DNA from 2 places in the Peribacillus sp. NPDC097284 genome. Region 1 is predicted to be linked to the other one. Evidence: riboswitches for the same ligand, from Rfam matches in the RefSeq annotation. Region 1 holds a riboswitch; the other holds the start of a gene.

What was found. Region 1 has a riboswitch for preQ1 ahead of ACIQXU_RS03510 (VUT family protein). Riboswitches for the same ligand answer to the same signal wherever they lie in the genome.
Region 2: linked by a shared signal. The riboswitch ahead of ACIQXU_RS11335 (QueT transporter family protein) and the one ahead of ACIQXU_RS03510 (VUT family protein) in region 1 are both predicted to bind preQ1.

What each region holds. Positions count from the first base shown of each region.
Region 1 covers NZ_JBIWCZ010000001.1:697,463-705,140, reverse strand. Annotated here, with positions in the region: gene ACIQXU_RS03530 (methyl-accepting chemotaxis protein) at 376-2,055, opposite strand; PreQ1 riboswitch class I at 2,241-2,283, shown strand; gene queC (7-cyano-7-deazaguanine synthase QueC) at 2,342-3,004, shown strand; gene queD (6-carboxytetrahydropterin synthase QueD) at 3,004-3,474, shown strand; gene queE (7-carboxy-7-deazaguanine synthase QueE) at 3,467-4,195, shown strand; PreQ1 riboswitch class I at 4,349-4,391, shown strand; gene ACIQXU_RS03510 (VUT family protein) at 4,444-5,004, shown strand; gene ACIQXU_RS03505 (alpha/beta hydrolase) at 5,495-6,235, shown strand; gene ACIQXU_RS03500 (DUF421 domain-containing protein) at 6,302-7,003, opposite strand; gene ACIQXU_RS03495 (anti-repressor SinI family protein) at 7,214-7,366, opposite strand.
Region 2 covers NZ_JBIWCZ010000004.1:289,660-297,337, reverse strand. Annotated here, with positions in the region: gene ACIQXU_RS11345 (ATP-binding protein) at 1-1,478, opposite strand, end outside; gene ACIQXU_RS11340 (TVP38/TMEM64 family protein) at 1,586-2,245, opposite strand; gene ACIQXU_RS11335 (QueT transporter family protein) at 2,358-2,843, opposite strand; PreQ1 riboswitch class I at 2,850-2,894, opposite strand; gene ACIQXU_RS11330 (YbaK/EbsC family protein) at 3,058-3,567, shown strand; gene ACIQXU_RS11325 (hypothetical protein) at 3,669-4,481, shown strand; gene ACIQXU_RS11320 (DUF3892 domain-containing protein) at 4,640-4,936, opposite strand; gene adhP (alcohol dehydrogenase AdhP) at 5,211-6,224, shown strand; gene ACIQXU_RS11310 (sigma-54-dependent transcriptional regulator) at 6,277-7,678, opposite strand, start outside.

The DNA.
Region 1 (7,678 bases):
GAGAGTCTCCTGTTGATCGGGTTTCGAATGAGAGTAATTAAGAGTTGGTTCAAATGCTTTTTAAAAGTGTGCTGACACTTCTAGAGAGGAAGTAGTTATTCTACTATTTACTGATGTAAATATTACTGGAGTAATATTAATTATACATTGAATATTCAGAAAATAATAGTGTGAGTTGAATTATTTCTCTCTGTATAAGATTCATGGTGAATTTTTTATTATAGTTTGTTTTGTGTTGTTATTAGTTTATTCCCCGTATTCACTATATTGAAACAATTTTAATGAAGAGGATATATTTGTTATTAACTTCATAGGAATAGCTAAATGCATGCAAGGAAAAGCTTCCCACAAGGTAGGTGTGGGAAGCGGCTTTCATCATAATTGAAATCTTTTAACCTGGTCTGTTAACTGTTCTGCCGATGATGCAAGTTCACTGGCGTGATTGGTGATTTCATCCATTGAAGAGCTGGATTGCTGTGCTGAAGCAGATACTTGTTCAATGCCTGCTGCTGACTCTTCGGAAACGGCTGCAATGTCTTCGACGGCCTGGTTGATTTTTATGCTATTGGTAGAGATATAGTGTAAGTCATTGGTTATGTGTTGTAATTTTGTGCTCATGGCTCCCACTGAATGATTGATGGTTTCAAAGGTTTGGCCGGTAATGGTAATTTGTTGGGTGCCTTCATCTACTTGTGTATATCCATCTTCCAAGGAGTGAACGACGGTTTTAGAACCTGTTTGAATGGCTGTAACAATTCCAGTAATGTCACCCACAGAATCTGTAACTTGTTCCGCGAGTTTCCGAACTTCTTCGGCGACGACGGCAAATCCTTTTCCATGTTCGCCGGCGCGTGCCGCCTCAATGGCTGCGTTTAAAGCGAGTAAGTTGGTTTGATTGGAAATGTCCTGTATGACCTGAACGAGCTTTGAAATTTCCTGGGATTGTGAATCAAGGCCTTTTACCTCATCGACTGCCTGTTTCACAATCCTATCAATCGTTTGCATTTGTTGTACGGATTTGTGCATCATGGTTGTTCCTTCTTTTGTTAAGGACAGGATCTCGGTGGAGGTTTGGGAAATTTCTTCTCCTTCACTGTGTGCCTTTTGGATCTTTCCTGAGAATTCTTCCACCATACGGACGATTTCCGTTGCTTGGTTGGCTTGTGACTCAGAGCCTTCTGACAGCTCGTACATAGTGGTTGCAATTTGACTGCTTCCTTGTTGCACTTCATTTGCCGATTGGGTCAGCTCTTCGCTTTTGCTTGTAACGGATTCGGATACATTCAGCATGTTTTCAATGATATTGCGAAGGTTTCTCTGCATCTCGTTTGTGGAAAACGTCAATTCCCCGAGTTCATCGTTTGATGTCTGCTTAAGTGGTGCATGGTTCAGTTCACCTTTTTCCATTAGCTTCATCCTGTCTCGGATCCTTAGGATCGGTTTGGTAATGAGGTTGGCTGTCACAAGGGCAAGGCCAATTCCTGCTATGACTGTAATGATGGATAAAATGATACTCGTCGTTTTAACGGATTTTCCACTGCTGATGACGGTCTCTCCGGAAGTGACGATCAGTTTTTCGCGCTCGGAAGCGAGCTCTTTGAAGCCATCCATTATTTCCGTGCTTATGGGCGCTACTTCATTCAGCAATATTTCTTTCGCCTGTTTTTCATCTCCTTGCTCATACTGGGTAAAGACGCGTTCTTCAATCATGGTTCTCCAATCAATGCTTGTTTCAATGATTTCTTTCGTTCTCTCAGAGTCGGATAAGGCTAATAGCTCTTCTTGTATGTGTTTGCTTTCTTCGGTATAAGCTAGGAAATCCTCTTTATATTGTTCATCTCCAAATAGGATATACCCTCTAACAAATGCCATTCTTTGCGAAAGGTTATAGAGTAATTGTTCATCTTTAATAAGAAGAGGCAATTCATGGTCGATGATATCTCTAGAATGTTTAAGAGACTTATTGCTGCTGTAAATACTATAGGCTCCTAATATGATGCATAAAGATATGACTAGCATAAATGCTAACAATACCTTTGTTTTAATCTTTTTCAAGTGTACGGCCCCTTTTTCGGTAGATTAGTTTACCTTCTGTTTATCGGAAATGGGGACCGATATTTAAAGAGAAAAGGGGAAATTGGGCTGAAAAGACAGGGAATCTCTTTGTTTTTATGGAATATATTGATATGATTCCATATATTGCGTTATGATTATAGAGAAAAGATTATAAGCCGCTTTAGGCGGAAGAGGTTCTAGCTACCCTCTCAAAAAAACTAAGGAAAAGCAGCACTCTATTCTTAGGGTGCTGCTTTTTTCCGTAAAAAAGGAGTTTTTCATAATGTTGAAGAAAGAAAAGGCAGTAGTGGTGTTTAGTGGGGGACAAGACAGTACGACGTGTTTATTCTGGGCCATGAAGCATTTTTCGGAAGTGGAGGCAGTGACGTTTGATTATAATCAGCGTCATAGCTTGGAAATTGATTGTGCGCGGAATATTGCAAAGGAACTGGACATCCCCCATCATGTTTTGGATATGTCGTTGTTGAACCAGTTGGCGCCGAACGCGTTGACGAGAAGTGACATTGCTGTGGCGGACGGGGAAGAAGGGGAGTTACCGTCTACATTCGTATCGGGAAGGAATTTACTGTTCTTGTCATTCGCAGGAGTGCTTGCAAGCCAAATTGGGGCGAAGCATATTGTAACCGGTGTTTGTGAGACGGACTTTAGCGGATATCCAGACTGCCGGGATGTGTTCATTAAATCGTTGAATGTCACTTTGAATCTCTCAATGGATCAGTCTTTTGTTATAGATACGCCGCTTATGTGGCTGAATAAAGAAGAAACATGGGAAATGGCAGATCAACTGGGTGCCTTTGATTTCGTTCGTGAAAAGACGCTGACTTGTTATAACGGAATCATAGCAGATGGCTGTGGGGAGTGTCCGGCATGCAAGCTTCGAAAAAAGGGTCTGGATGACTATGTGATTAGACGGCAGGTGAACCTATAATGTATGGGTTCAAGATTGTCGATAAGCTTCAAAAAATAGAACAGGACATTCATCGTAATCAATTGAACTATCATCAAAGACGGGTGCTCGTGAGCAAGGAATTCACGTTTGATGCAGCTCATCATCTTCATGATTATGAAGGGAAATGCAAGAATCTGCATGGCCATACGTATAAAGTCATTTTTGGCATAAGCGGCTATAATGATTCCCGTGGGTTGATGATCGACTTTGGCGACATCAAAGAAATCTGGAAAAAAGAAATCGACATTCATCTTGACCACCGCTATTTGAATGAAACGCTGCCACTTATGAATACAACAGCTGAAAATATCGTCGTCTGGATTTATGAAAAGATGGCTGATGCCCTGCAAAACAAGGACTATAAAGGGGCTAGGGTTGAATTTGTCCGTCTTTATGAAACGCCGACGAGTTATGCTGAAGCAAGACGGGAGTGGATGAACTGTGAGTAAGCTGCCCGTCATGGAAATCTTCGGGCCGACCATTCAAGGGGAAGGCATGGTCATCGGGCAAAAGACGATGTTCGTCCGGACAGCTGGGTGCGACTATTCATGTGCTTGGTGTGATTCCGCCTTCACTTGGGATGGGACAGGAAAGGAAGATATCGTCCAGATGACAGCTGAAGAAATATGGGAGGAGCTAAAACTCAAGGGAGGCAAGGGTTTCTCCTTCGTGACGATATCCGGGGGCAATCCCGGCCTCTTGAAGAATATGGCTGAGTTAATCACCCTTTTAAAAGAGAAGAACATCAGAATTGGCGTGGAGACACAAGGTAGCCGGTGGCAGGATTGGTTTCTCGATATTGATGAACTGACGATATCACCAAAACCGCCAAGTTCAAGGATGAAGACCGATTTTGAAGTGCTTGATGATATCCTATCCAAGCTTTCCAATAGAAGGGATGAAAATCAAATCTCTTTGAAGATTGTCGTATTTGATGAAGCTGATTATCAATATGCGAAGAATGTACATGCCCGCTATCCAGGCATTCCTTATTACCTGCAGGTAGGCAATGATGACAGCGTGACGACGGACGATCGGCAGCTGGTCAGTGAACTGTTGGGAAAATATGAACAGTTAATTAATCGGGTGATTGCCGATGACGAACTGAATGATGTGAAGGTGCTCCCCCAGCTGCATACGTATATCTGGGGAAATAAACGGGGCGTGTAAGGAAAAGGGTGGGGAAGTCATACTTTCTATTGAATGCCGTTTCTCTTCTATTATATGTTCTTTACATTTAGATACGTGAGGGGGTACTTTTAACCTTGATTTACCCCCGTATCCAAGATAAGATAAAAAAGGAAAAAAGATAATCCGCTTGAGGCGGAAGAGGTTCTAGCTACCCTCTCAAAAAAACTAAGGAGAACAGCACTCTTTCTTAGGGTGCTGTTTTTTCCTATAAAAGGAGATTGTAAGAAATGTTAAGAGTTCTATTGTATTTATTGTCCATTGTGACCGCGAATGTGGTCACAGCCGCATTTATGCCATTGCAATTTGGTATGTTCATCATCCCGATGGGGACATTGTTGATCGGAGGGACCTTCATCTTCCGTGATTTAGTTCAAAATAAATTTGGCAGGGCAAGGACTTATCTGTGCATTATCCTGGCATTACTTTTATCAGCCAGTGTATCATTCTTGTTAGGCGATACATTATTAATCGTATTTGCTTCCGCCCTTTCATTCGTGGTGGCTGAAACGGCAGATACGGAAATATATACTCGATTGAAGCTACCATTAAGTTGGAGGGTATTTTACTCAGGGGTAGTTGGAGGATTTTTCGATTCGGCAATATTTGTGGTGATTGGGCTTAGTCCACTGGGGGCGAACATCTTGCCGTGGTCCTCTGTACCTGCCGCGATTGTTGGTCAGATTATTGTCAAAACGGTCATTCAGTCAATGGGGGCCATTCTATTGGGGAAAATCCATGTAAGGCTTGAAAAGCGGATCAATAATGGAGGGAATGCGCTTGGTGGATGATACTAAAGAAGAAGATAAGTGCTATTGCTTGGAGGCTTTTCGCGAGAAATATGGTCCGCAAGTCCAGGGAGAATGCTTGAAGCTTTCTTGTGCCAACTACAGAAAGCATAACCTTGATAAGCTAGAATCGAGAGAATGCGAGTAAACAAAAAACCCGTTGTTAAACGGGTTTTCTTTTTTTATAGAAAATTAGATGCCTGTCCTATTCGAATCACTGCGAAGAGTCAAACAAGGTTATCGATAATAAGATTACGTACCTTTTTATTAACACGATGTACCTCGAAATATAAGGTACATCATTCCTGAACTAGAAAAAGGAAAATTTAGATTGCTAAATAAAACCAGTCATAGTAAAATGTCCTTCGGACCGCATCACTTGTCCTAATTAAGGCATAGGTACTATAATCGGGGTAATGGTGATTCTTTTAAATAGTTAATGATTTTATCAGAAATTTCAATATATACAACTTGAGGAAAAGGAGCAGATAGTATGAAAGTCATTGCACCTGAGTCATTCACATACAAAGGTGGAGAGAGAGCAGTTCTCTTACTTCACGGATTTACTGGAAGCACAGCAGATATGAAGAAGTTGGGTCGTTATCTCAATGACCGTGACTATACCTGCCACGCACCTCTATATAAAGGTCATGGATTGCCAGCTGAGGAACTCATCCATACAGGTCCAAAGGAATGGTGGAAAAACGTAGTGGATGGGTACCGTTTCCTTAAAGAAGAAGGGTACGAGGATATCGCCGTTGTCGGGATTTCCCTCGGTGGGGTCTTCTCTTTAAAAGTGGGAACGGAATTCCCTGTGAAAGGTGTCGTTTCCATGTGTGCCCCGATGAAAGGGAGAGACGTGAGTCGATTACATAATCGTATGATCAGTTATGCCAGGGCCTACAAAAAATTCGAAGGCAAAGACCCAGACCAAATCGATGCAGAAATAAAACGGTTAGAAAAAGAGCCTATGCACTCGTTGAAAGATGTTTTGCATATCATAGAAGATACTAGTGAAAATTTAGATTTGATTACGGCACCGACTCTTGTTCAACAGGGCCGGTTGGACGATTCCGACTATACGGAAAGTGCACCCATGATCTTCAATGATGTCGATACGCAACATAGGCAATTGATATGGTATGAGCAATCAGGGCATATCATCACATTGGGGAAAGAGCGGGAGCAAGTTTATGAAGATGTTCATCGGTTTTTAAATAACTTGATTTGGTAAAGTGGGAAGGCTGCCAGTTAAATTGGGCGGCCTTTTTCTAAATGTAAATCTTCTGTCTGATGAAATTCAGCTGTATAAGAACACTTTCACGTTCCCGTTAGTATCGATAGTTGCCAATAAGATATCGGTTATGTCCGCATTGTACATGGTTACTTTCCTTTTCAGCCATCCTTCATCTTTACCCACTCGGTTTAATTCGTGAAAATCAATCTTTCCCTCCTTAATAATGGTTATAGGAAAAGAAAATGGCTTTGTGGTCAACTTTATATCACCAGGGGTCACTGATTGGTATTGGGGAAGTAAGAAGAACGAAATAGTCCCATCAGGTTCCCAAAATGCCAAAGCAACTTTTTGAATTTCTTCAATTTTTGCCTTTCTTAATTCGGATAAAATAATATCGATAGAAATTCGTGCTTTGACTAAGTTTTTATGGATGACTTGTCCGTTTTCTATAAGAGGCAAAGGAGGGCTTTCAAAAAAATTTCGGAGTCTGCCCCAATGAAGACTCACAAATACACTGATTATATATAAAATAACTAGTACGACTGACGTGATCATCGGTCCCTTTAAGCCTAACTGTTCATCAGATAATGGGTGGGCAAGAATATTTCCAATGATCAGTGCCATTAAAAAGTCAATCAACCTTAACTGAGAAATGGCCCGGCGCCCCATCAATTTAACTGCAAAGAGTAAAAAAAGGAATGATATGATGGCTCTCAAAATCCACTGAATTGTAGTAAGTGTGTCTTGGCTGTAGAAAAAATCCATCTAAGCTCACGTCCTTGTTTTTTGTTATCTAAGAATTAGTATGAGCGTTTGACTGATTTAGATGTAAAAATGAAAAAAAAGGGCTGTCCCAAAAGGGGTAATTACACCGAAATTGAATATGTAAAAAGCAGAAACGTTGATTTAACAACATTTCTGCCTCTTTATTTTTGCGAAGTTCACTGGAGTAAGGACTTATTAGACAGCCCCTTTTTAACGAATTTTTTGGGCAGGCTCGTCACTTGAGTTCTTCTCGATGAATTTCTTGACCTGTTCTATCGTTAGGCCAATTCTTTTGGCTTCCAATATAAGTGCCAGCCATATTTTATCGAGTTGCTCCTGTTTCAATCTGTTCCCGGATTCCATGATCACCCTCCCAATCTACCTCTTGTATTTTTTATTTTCACCCAGAGCAGCGCAAGTTAGAGAGTAAAATGACTTCTTGGGTTTTAGTGCTGTTCCGTACTTTTCAATTTCTTCTATGTGACTTTCCGGATGTTTTTTGTCAGGGCTCCCTTATATTCATTAGGCTTTTCGTAAATGGGGCCTTTATTCGTGAGTGTCATTACTCATTTTCCTATGTAGTGATGCGGCTGTTATCCTGTCTTTTTTCCATGTTATTACTCTTATGTATTATCTTACAGTGATAAAGTAGGAGTCAAGTTAAAATGTTAAATT
Region 2 (7,678 bases), on a different contig from region 1:
AGATGTTTCATGCGATCTTTCTCGATTCCACAGCCATTATCCTTGATTGTAACGGAAATGGAATGGTTAATATGCTCAATTTCTATCGAAATATGGGATGCTGTTGCTTCCAGAGCATTTTTGACCATGTTGATGAATACTTGTTTCAGCTGGTTTGCTTCGCATAAAATAAGCGGTATATCGTTTTTTACCTCGATAGAAATTTGAGCGGAAGAAGAATCGGCTTCTACAAGAAGCAAGGCTCTGACTTCATCGATCAATTCTACGATCTGATTTTGACTGAACATGATTTCCTGAGGCTTTGCTAGGACAAGCAATTCGCTAACGATTAAGTTGATTCGGTCTAATTCGCTAAGCATGATGGTGTAATATTGATCATGGGGTTGGTCGTTTTTTTTCAGGAGTTGAACGAACCCTTTTAAGGACGTTAAAGGGTTGCGCACTTCATGAGCAACACTTGCTGCAAGTTCACCGATGATCGAAAGTTTCTCGGATTTTCGTAAGCGTCTTTCTGTTTCACGAATTTGTGTTACGTCTTTTGCATACGTAATGATACCGGCTAATTCTTTGCCCACTAACATGGGAACAAAAGTACAAGAAAGTAAAATGGAATTCCCGTATTTGGTAACAAGCGCTATATCTTTTCCTTTTTTAATCCCCTTCTGATTTTCCACGACATATTGACAGGATGATTGGATGAGCTCTTTAGCTTCTGCGGAAAAATCCAAATCAATAAAAGGGTCCCCTTGAACTTCACCTTTACGGAATCCAGTGACGGTTTCAAATCTTGGATTGACGTTTGTGATGGTTCCTTTCAAATCAAGCATTAACATGGGGGAAGGGTTGTGATCAAACAAAGACTTATAACGCTGTTCACTAGCAAGCAATTGACTTTCCGCGGCAATTCTTTCTGAAATATCCCTACCTATGACTACTAACCCTTTTCGTGAACCATCTTCATGAAATAATGGGACTTTGATGGTATCGAAGGTCTTAAAATGACCGTTTGGCAGTGGAATATTCTCCTCACAACGCGTAATCTTCTTCATTGCCCATGTTTCTTGATCGGAATCTTCACAGTAAATCAATGAATCTCTGTAGAATTGGGAGTACTCGGCAAGCTCGCTATCTTTTTTTCCTTTATAGTCCACATTCTCCAATTGGAATAACTGAAGTCCAAACGTATTCGATTCTAGCCATCTACCTTCTCCATCCTTAAAATTCACAAAGTCTACCATTGAGTTAATAAGGGTACTTCGAAGTTGTTCTTCTTCTTTTAGTTGTTTGAACTCTTCTCTTTTAGATAAGTAGAGAAATAAAATCAAACCGATTAATAGGACAAAGATGAACCCTTCTGCTCGCTGGAGTTGAAGGAACGCCTCTTTAGTATTCAAGGAATTCATTAAATAGTAATTGAAAACAAGTAATGTGGTCATTCCAGAAAGAATGTAGATTACTAATATGATACGTCTCGGCATATGGGTCTCCCTGAATTCTCCGACATTTCAAAGCTGAAATACATACACATTTTAACAAACTATTGGCTGAAAATATACGATTCCACACAAAAAAACAGGCAGCAAGGTTACCTGTTTTTCTTAAAGAGTGATAGGTTCTTTTTTTTCTTGAAGCGCTTGTAGATAAGGAAAAAGGTTAAGAGCAGGAAACCGAGTACAATCAATGTATATTGATTCATCTCTACGGAAAGAATTCCATATGGAATTAAAGAGAGAAAGAAGAAGTAGATGAGATTGCCTAATGCTGTTGCCATTAAGAAATCTTTGAAGGTGACGGAACTAACTCCAGCTGCAAGGTTTATTAAACTTGTCGGTATGAAAGGGAAAATTCTACCGGTAAAGACATACATAAACCCATGATCCTTGACGGAATCCTGCGAGTCGGTACCCATCTTTCTTAAAATCAATGACTGGAACCAGTGCCTGGCAGCATAGAAAATGGTTCCTGACGCGACCACGCTTGTTAACCAACTCCATAGATACCCGAATGCAAAGCCAAAGATCGTTACATTAATTGTTAAAAGTAAAATCAGGGGGATGACAGTAAAGGAGTTCTGAATGATCATCAAAACGAACGTCACTACAAAGGTAAGAAGGAGATTTTCTGTCAATATGGCTATCACGGATTCCAAGTCGCTATTCCAAATCATCGTGAATAATTCTGAATTTAGCCCGATGAATGTTACTACAATCAGAAGGACGAGTAACATCAGTATTTTTTTCTGCAAAAAGTCACCACCATTTATCAATTTTTTTGAGTATGGTTGAAAAAAAGAGCCGCTGCATGTAGCAGACAGCTCTTTGAATATAGAATGTTCTTTTACTTTATGCACAGTGAGTTCAAAGCAACTTTCCAAATTGAATTCTTTTATTCATCATATAAATGATGGGTGCCCCGATCAGTAGGACGAGGAATTCCCCGGCTGCTGTTGTTGCCCAACTTATTAAGAATGGCAATCCTAAGACTAGATTCAATTCTATGGCTATTAGGAACATCGTAACCGTGAATATGATGATGGTCATGGCCATTCGACCCTTAATGCCCGTTATGAAACGGGAAGAAAAGATGACAAGCAATAAGGCTATCAGAGATTGCCCGACCCCAAAAATCAAGTCATATGCCCCTAACTGTGAAAAGAAAAGGTTCGATATGAACACACCGACGACTATGCCGGATATATATTTCTTATTAAATACAATAAGATGATTCAACATTTCGGGAATGCGGAATTGAAGCACCCCAAACATAATCGGCTGAAGCACGAATGAGACAGCGATATAGATGGCAGCCAATAGACCATTTATCGCGAGCGTACGAATATTCATATTTTTCTCTCCCTAGTTTTTTATCGTGGGATGGTTACGAACCACGTTAGGCTTTTGCCCGAAGTTTAATAGTATCGTATTTTGGCCTCTTTCGTCAATTTCAAGATTTTATGCGAAATATTGAATATTTAGAATAAAGGAAAGAGATTTTGCTTTACTATAGTGAAGAATGGTACGATTCATAAAAAGAGTTAAAGGAAAGGGATGAAAGTAAATGTCAATCGAGAGTGTTAGGGCCCACTTTAAACAATGGAACAGGGAACATGATGTGATGGAATTCAAAACATCTAGTGCCACAGTAAACCAAGCTGCGGAGACAATCGGGGTTATACCCGCGCGCATTGCCAAAACGTTGTCATTTAGGGGAGAAGGAGACCAAGCAATTTTGGTCGTGGCCGCTGGAGATGCGAAAGTCGATAATAAGAAATTCCGGAAAATGTTTGGGTTCAAGGCAAGGATGTTATCTCCAGAAGAAGTTCTTGAACAGACCGGACATGCAATCGGGGGTGTCTGCCCATTTGGATTGGCAAATGAACTGGATGTTTACTTGGATGTTTCGATGAAACGGTTTGAGACAGTTTTCCCGGCTTGCGGGAGCGCGAACTCAGCCATTGAACTTTCACTCGGGGATTTATTTCAATTCTCAAAAGCAAAGGACTGGGTAGATGTTTGCAAGGACTGGGAACAAGAAGTGAATGAAGATATGCAGAAACATATCATTTGAATGAAGGAATAAAGTCCACTTCATGTGGACTTATTTCTGATAGTGGGGAGTTATTAGGTTCTAATGAATTAGGATAGAATGCTAATGATGGAGGGTCATGGATGTCCAATGTAGAGTACAAAAACAATAATAGTAGTTATCACAGTCTTAAAAATCTATATGAGGAAAATATCACGGTCAGAAGCATAGCCCAAGAGTTTGAGTTTTGTGGAAAAGATGAATCGGCCATTGATATCAAAAATGTAATGGAGGAAAAACACTTTGATACATTGGCCGTGAAAGACCAGGGGGAAATCGTTGGTTATATCGATAGACATGAACTTGGCGAAGGGAACATTTCGGATTATATGAAGCTCTTTTCCCCAAGGGAACTTGTATCGGATTCAACGCCCTTGATCCAATTGTTAGGCATTTTTAAGAAGAAAACGAGGGTATTCGTGTTAGAGAATAATTCAATCAAAAAGTTAATCACGCATGCCGACCTCCAAAAACCACCAATCAGGATGCTGATTTTTGGCTATATCACTTTATTGGAAATGAGACTTAGTGATATTATCATGCATCGATTCGGGGGTGAAAGCTGGTATCCGATGATTAGTGAGGATCGTCTACATAAGGCAAGTGAATTATATGAAAGGAGAATGGAGAAAAATGAGGAGATTAATTTAATTGAATGTCTACAAATTAGCGATAAATTCGACATTATTCATAAAGATAAAGAGTTGAGAACATTTTTTCAAATCCCATCCAAAAGTAAAGGGAAGAAAGATGCCAATGCCATCAGGAAGTTACGGGATAAGATTTCGCATGCTAATGAACTTGGGATGGATATGTCTTGGATTGAAATCATAGAAGTGGTCGAAATCTGTGGCCGCTTGCTGGAAATATCTGAGTCCTATCATTATGAATGGTAAACAGATAGAAGGATTGGAGAAAAAGGGAGAGTGCTGGTTGCTCCATTTTCAATATCCCGGAAAACCTTGAGGAAGTCGTTAGGAGAACCTGTTAGTATGCGGTTCTTTTTTTGTTGCGGAAAAAAGCTGCCTGAATGGAAGGCAGCTTTTCTCGGTCTTTAAAATTCAGGCAGTTCATCCAGATTATTTTCTTTAATGCCATCAGGCTCACTTCGCAAAATGTCCCGACCATATTTATGAAAGACATCTACGTTTGCGAGTGCACCAGCCTTGGCTTCTGAAAGAGCGGTGGGATAGTCCAGTTCCCTTCCGGTATTTGTCTTGATGGCGATGATATTATCCTCTTCATTCTTCCGTACGGCGACAATTTCTTCTTTGTCGTTCCCACCTTGTTGGTTCGCTTGTGGCGTTCCTTGTTGTTTGTAGGATTCATAGGCTTCTTCAAATGTGTCCATTGTACACCTCCTCTTTATAGGGTGAACCATTTTTCCAGCAATATACGAACTGGTTTTCGTCATCATTGAGCCGGATTTCTGTCATAATGGGCCGAATTTTCGGCTAGGATTTATGTTTGAACCTAACTTGATTGCACTTTTCTGTTTGGCATGGCACTTGCATTATAAATAAGTGGAAGTGAGAAAAACACGGACCTAAGGGAGGAATAGAATCATGAATGTAAATCAGGGGACAAGTACGGTGGAATCGAAAACATTGAAGGATGTTAAAACAATGAAGGCAGCGGTCGTCAATGAATTTAAACAAGAGCTTGAAATAAAGGATGTACCGATTCCGGATTTAGAGTATGGTGAGATTTTAGTTAAAATTAAGGCATGTGGCGTATGTCACACGGATTTACATGCAGCACATGGCGACTGGCCGGTGAAGCCAAAGCTCCCGCTTATTCCTGGACATGAAGGAGTAGGGATTATCGAGAGGGTAGCAGAGGGCGTCACAACATTGAAAGTCGGTGACCGAGTAGGGATTCCATGGCTTTATTCGGCATGTGGCGACTGTGAATACTGTTTGACGGGCCGTGAAACGCTCTGCTTGGATCAACTGAATGCAGGATATTCGGTGGACGGAGGATATGCGGAATATTGTAAGGCACCGGCAAAATATGTTGTCAAGGTTCCGGAAGGGCTAGATTTTGCCGAGGTCTCCCCAATTTTCTGTGCAGGTGTGACGACGTATAAAGCGCTTAAGGTTTCAGAAGCAAAACCAGGGGACTGGGTCGCAATCTATGGTATTGGCGGACTTGGGCATGTTGCGCTTCAATATGCGAAGGCGATGGGATTCAATGTCATTGCCGTCGATATTCAAGATGATAAGCTTGAGCTGGCAAAAGAACTAGGAGCGGATTATACAGTGAATGGGTTGAAGAATGATCCCGTTCAAGCAATTAAGGATAAAGTTGGTGGCGTACAAGCAGCTATTTCTGTTGCCGTAACGAAAAAAGCATTTGAACAGGCTTACAGTTCAGTCAAAAGAGGCGGAACACTCGTCGTGGTCGGATTGCCGAATGATGAACTTCCTATCCCTATTTTTGATACGGTATTAAATGGGGTAACGGTGCGAGGTTCAATCGTTGGTACAAGAAAAGATTTACAAGAATCTCTTCAATTTGCGGCAGATGGAAAAGTACGGACGAATATTGAAACAAGACCGCTTGATGAAATCAATGATGTGTTTAAAATGATGGAAAAGGGTGAAATTAACGGTCGTATCGTTTTAACATTGGAATAGAAACAAATGAAAGGGTGTCCTATTAATGGGGGCACCCTTGTTCATATACGAGTCAGGTATGTTTTTTTTCATTTAGTATATAACGTAATTTCCTCATTGAAATCTGTAGGCGCTTGGCGGCTTCATTCCGGTTTCCATACGTTTTTTGAAGGGTTTGCAGGACGAGCTCTTTTTCGATGGTAGATTCGAACTGTTTGATTTCCAAGAGTATGTTTTCAAGCGTCAGCTCATCTTTTTCATTAAAATCGGCTACAAGTTTCTTCCGCCATTCTTCGAGAGGGTTTTCAGGAGAGTGAAGATCCATTGTAGCTTGTTTCTTGGGTGAAATGACCTGATGGGTAGGGAGAACGATATCGTCCGCAGTGATATCCTGTCCATGATCTGCGAGGGTTAAGGTTCTCATCACGGTATTAGATAGCTCACGTATATTTCCGGGCCAGTCGTATAGCTGTAATTTTTCGATAGCCTCTTGTGAAAAGGATACATCTGCCTGACCATTCCTTTCGACCAGATGCTCGACAAGGAGAGGGATATCCTCTTTTCTATGACGTAATGCTGGTACTTCAAGAGTGACAACATTCAGGCGGTAAAATAGATCCTCCCGAAACTTATTGTTTTCTACTGCTTGCTGAAGATTTTCATTAGTGGCAGCTACCAATCGTGCGTTGGTCCGTAATGTCCCACTGCTTCCGACCCGCATAAATTCCCTAGTTTCCAAGACCCGCAGAAGCTTGACTTGGATGGCTGGACTGGCATCAGCAATTTCATCAAGGAAAAGGGTTCCATTTCCGGCTATTTCAAAAAAGCCTTTTCGTTGTTGGGTTGCACCGGTGAATGCGCCTTTTTCATGGCCGAATAATTCACTTTCAAGCAGGGATTCTGAAATGGCTCCACAATTAATCGCGATAAAGGGCTCGTGGTTACGCGGGCTTGCTGAGTGAATGAAGCGGGAGAGCACCTCTTTACCCGTTCCCGTTTCCCCTTCTATTAAGACATTAACCGATTTTTGAGCGACTTTGAACGCCATTTCTGTCAGTTCTTTCATTATGACACTTTCACCGACGATGAGACCGGAGTCCCTGGCCAGTTTCTGAAAGAAATGCTGATTCACATCCGTGTTTTCATTCAGGAGGTTTTCAATCTGCTTTTCTAATATCTCAATATCGGCAAAGGGTTTTTCCATATAATCACTTGCGCCAAGTTTCATTGCGCGGACGGCGGTCTTGACTGTGCTGTAACCAGTCATGATGAGTGCCTTGCAACGAGGTTGTTTTTGTTTGAGATGTTGTAAAAGGGAAAGGCCGTCACAATCGGGAAGCTTCAAATCAATCATCGCAGCATCATAATGCTCCTGATTAAAATCGATTGCATAAAAGTCCTTTCCACTATGTATGACGTGTACGTTGTATCCTTTCATCGTAAAAAGCCGGGATAAAAAGGTACCCACCTCTTTT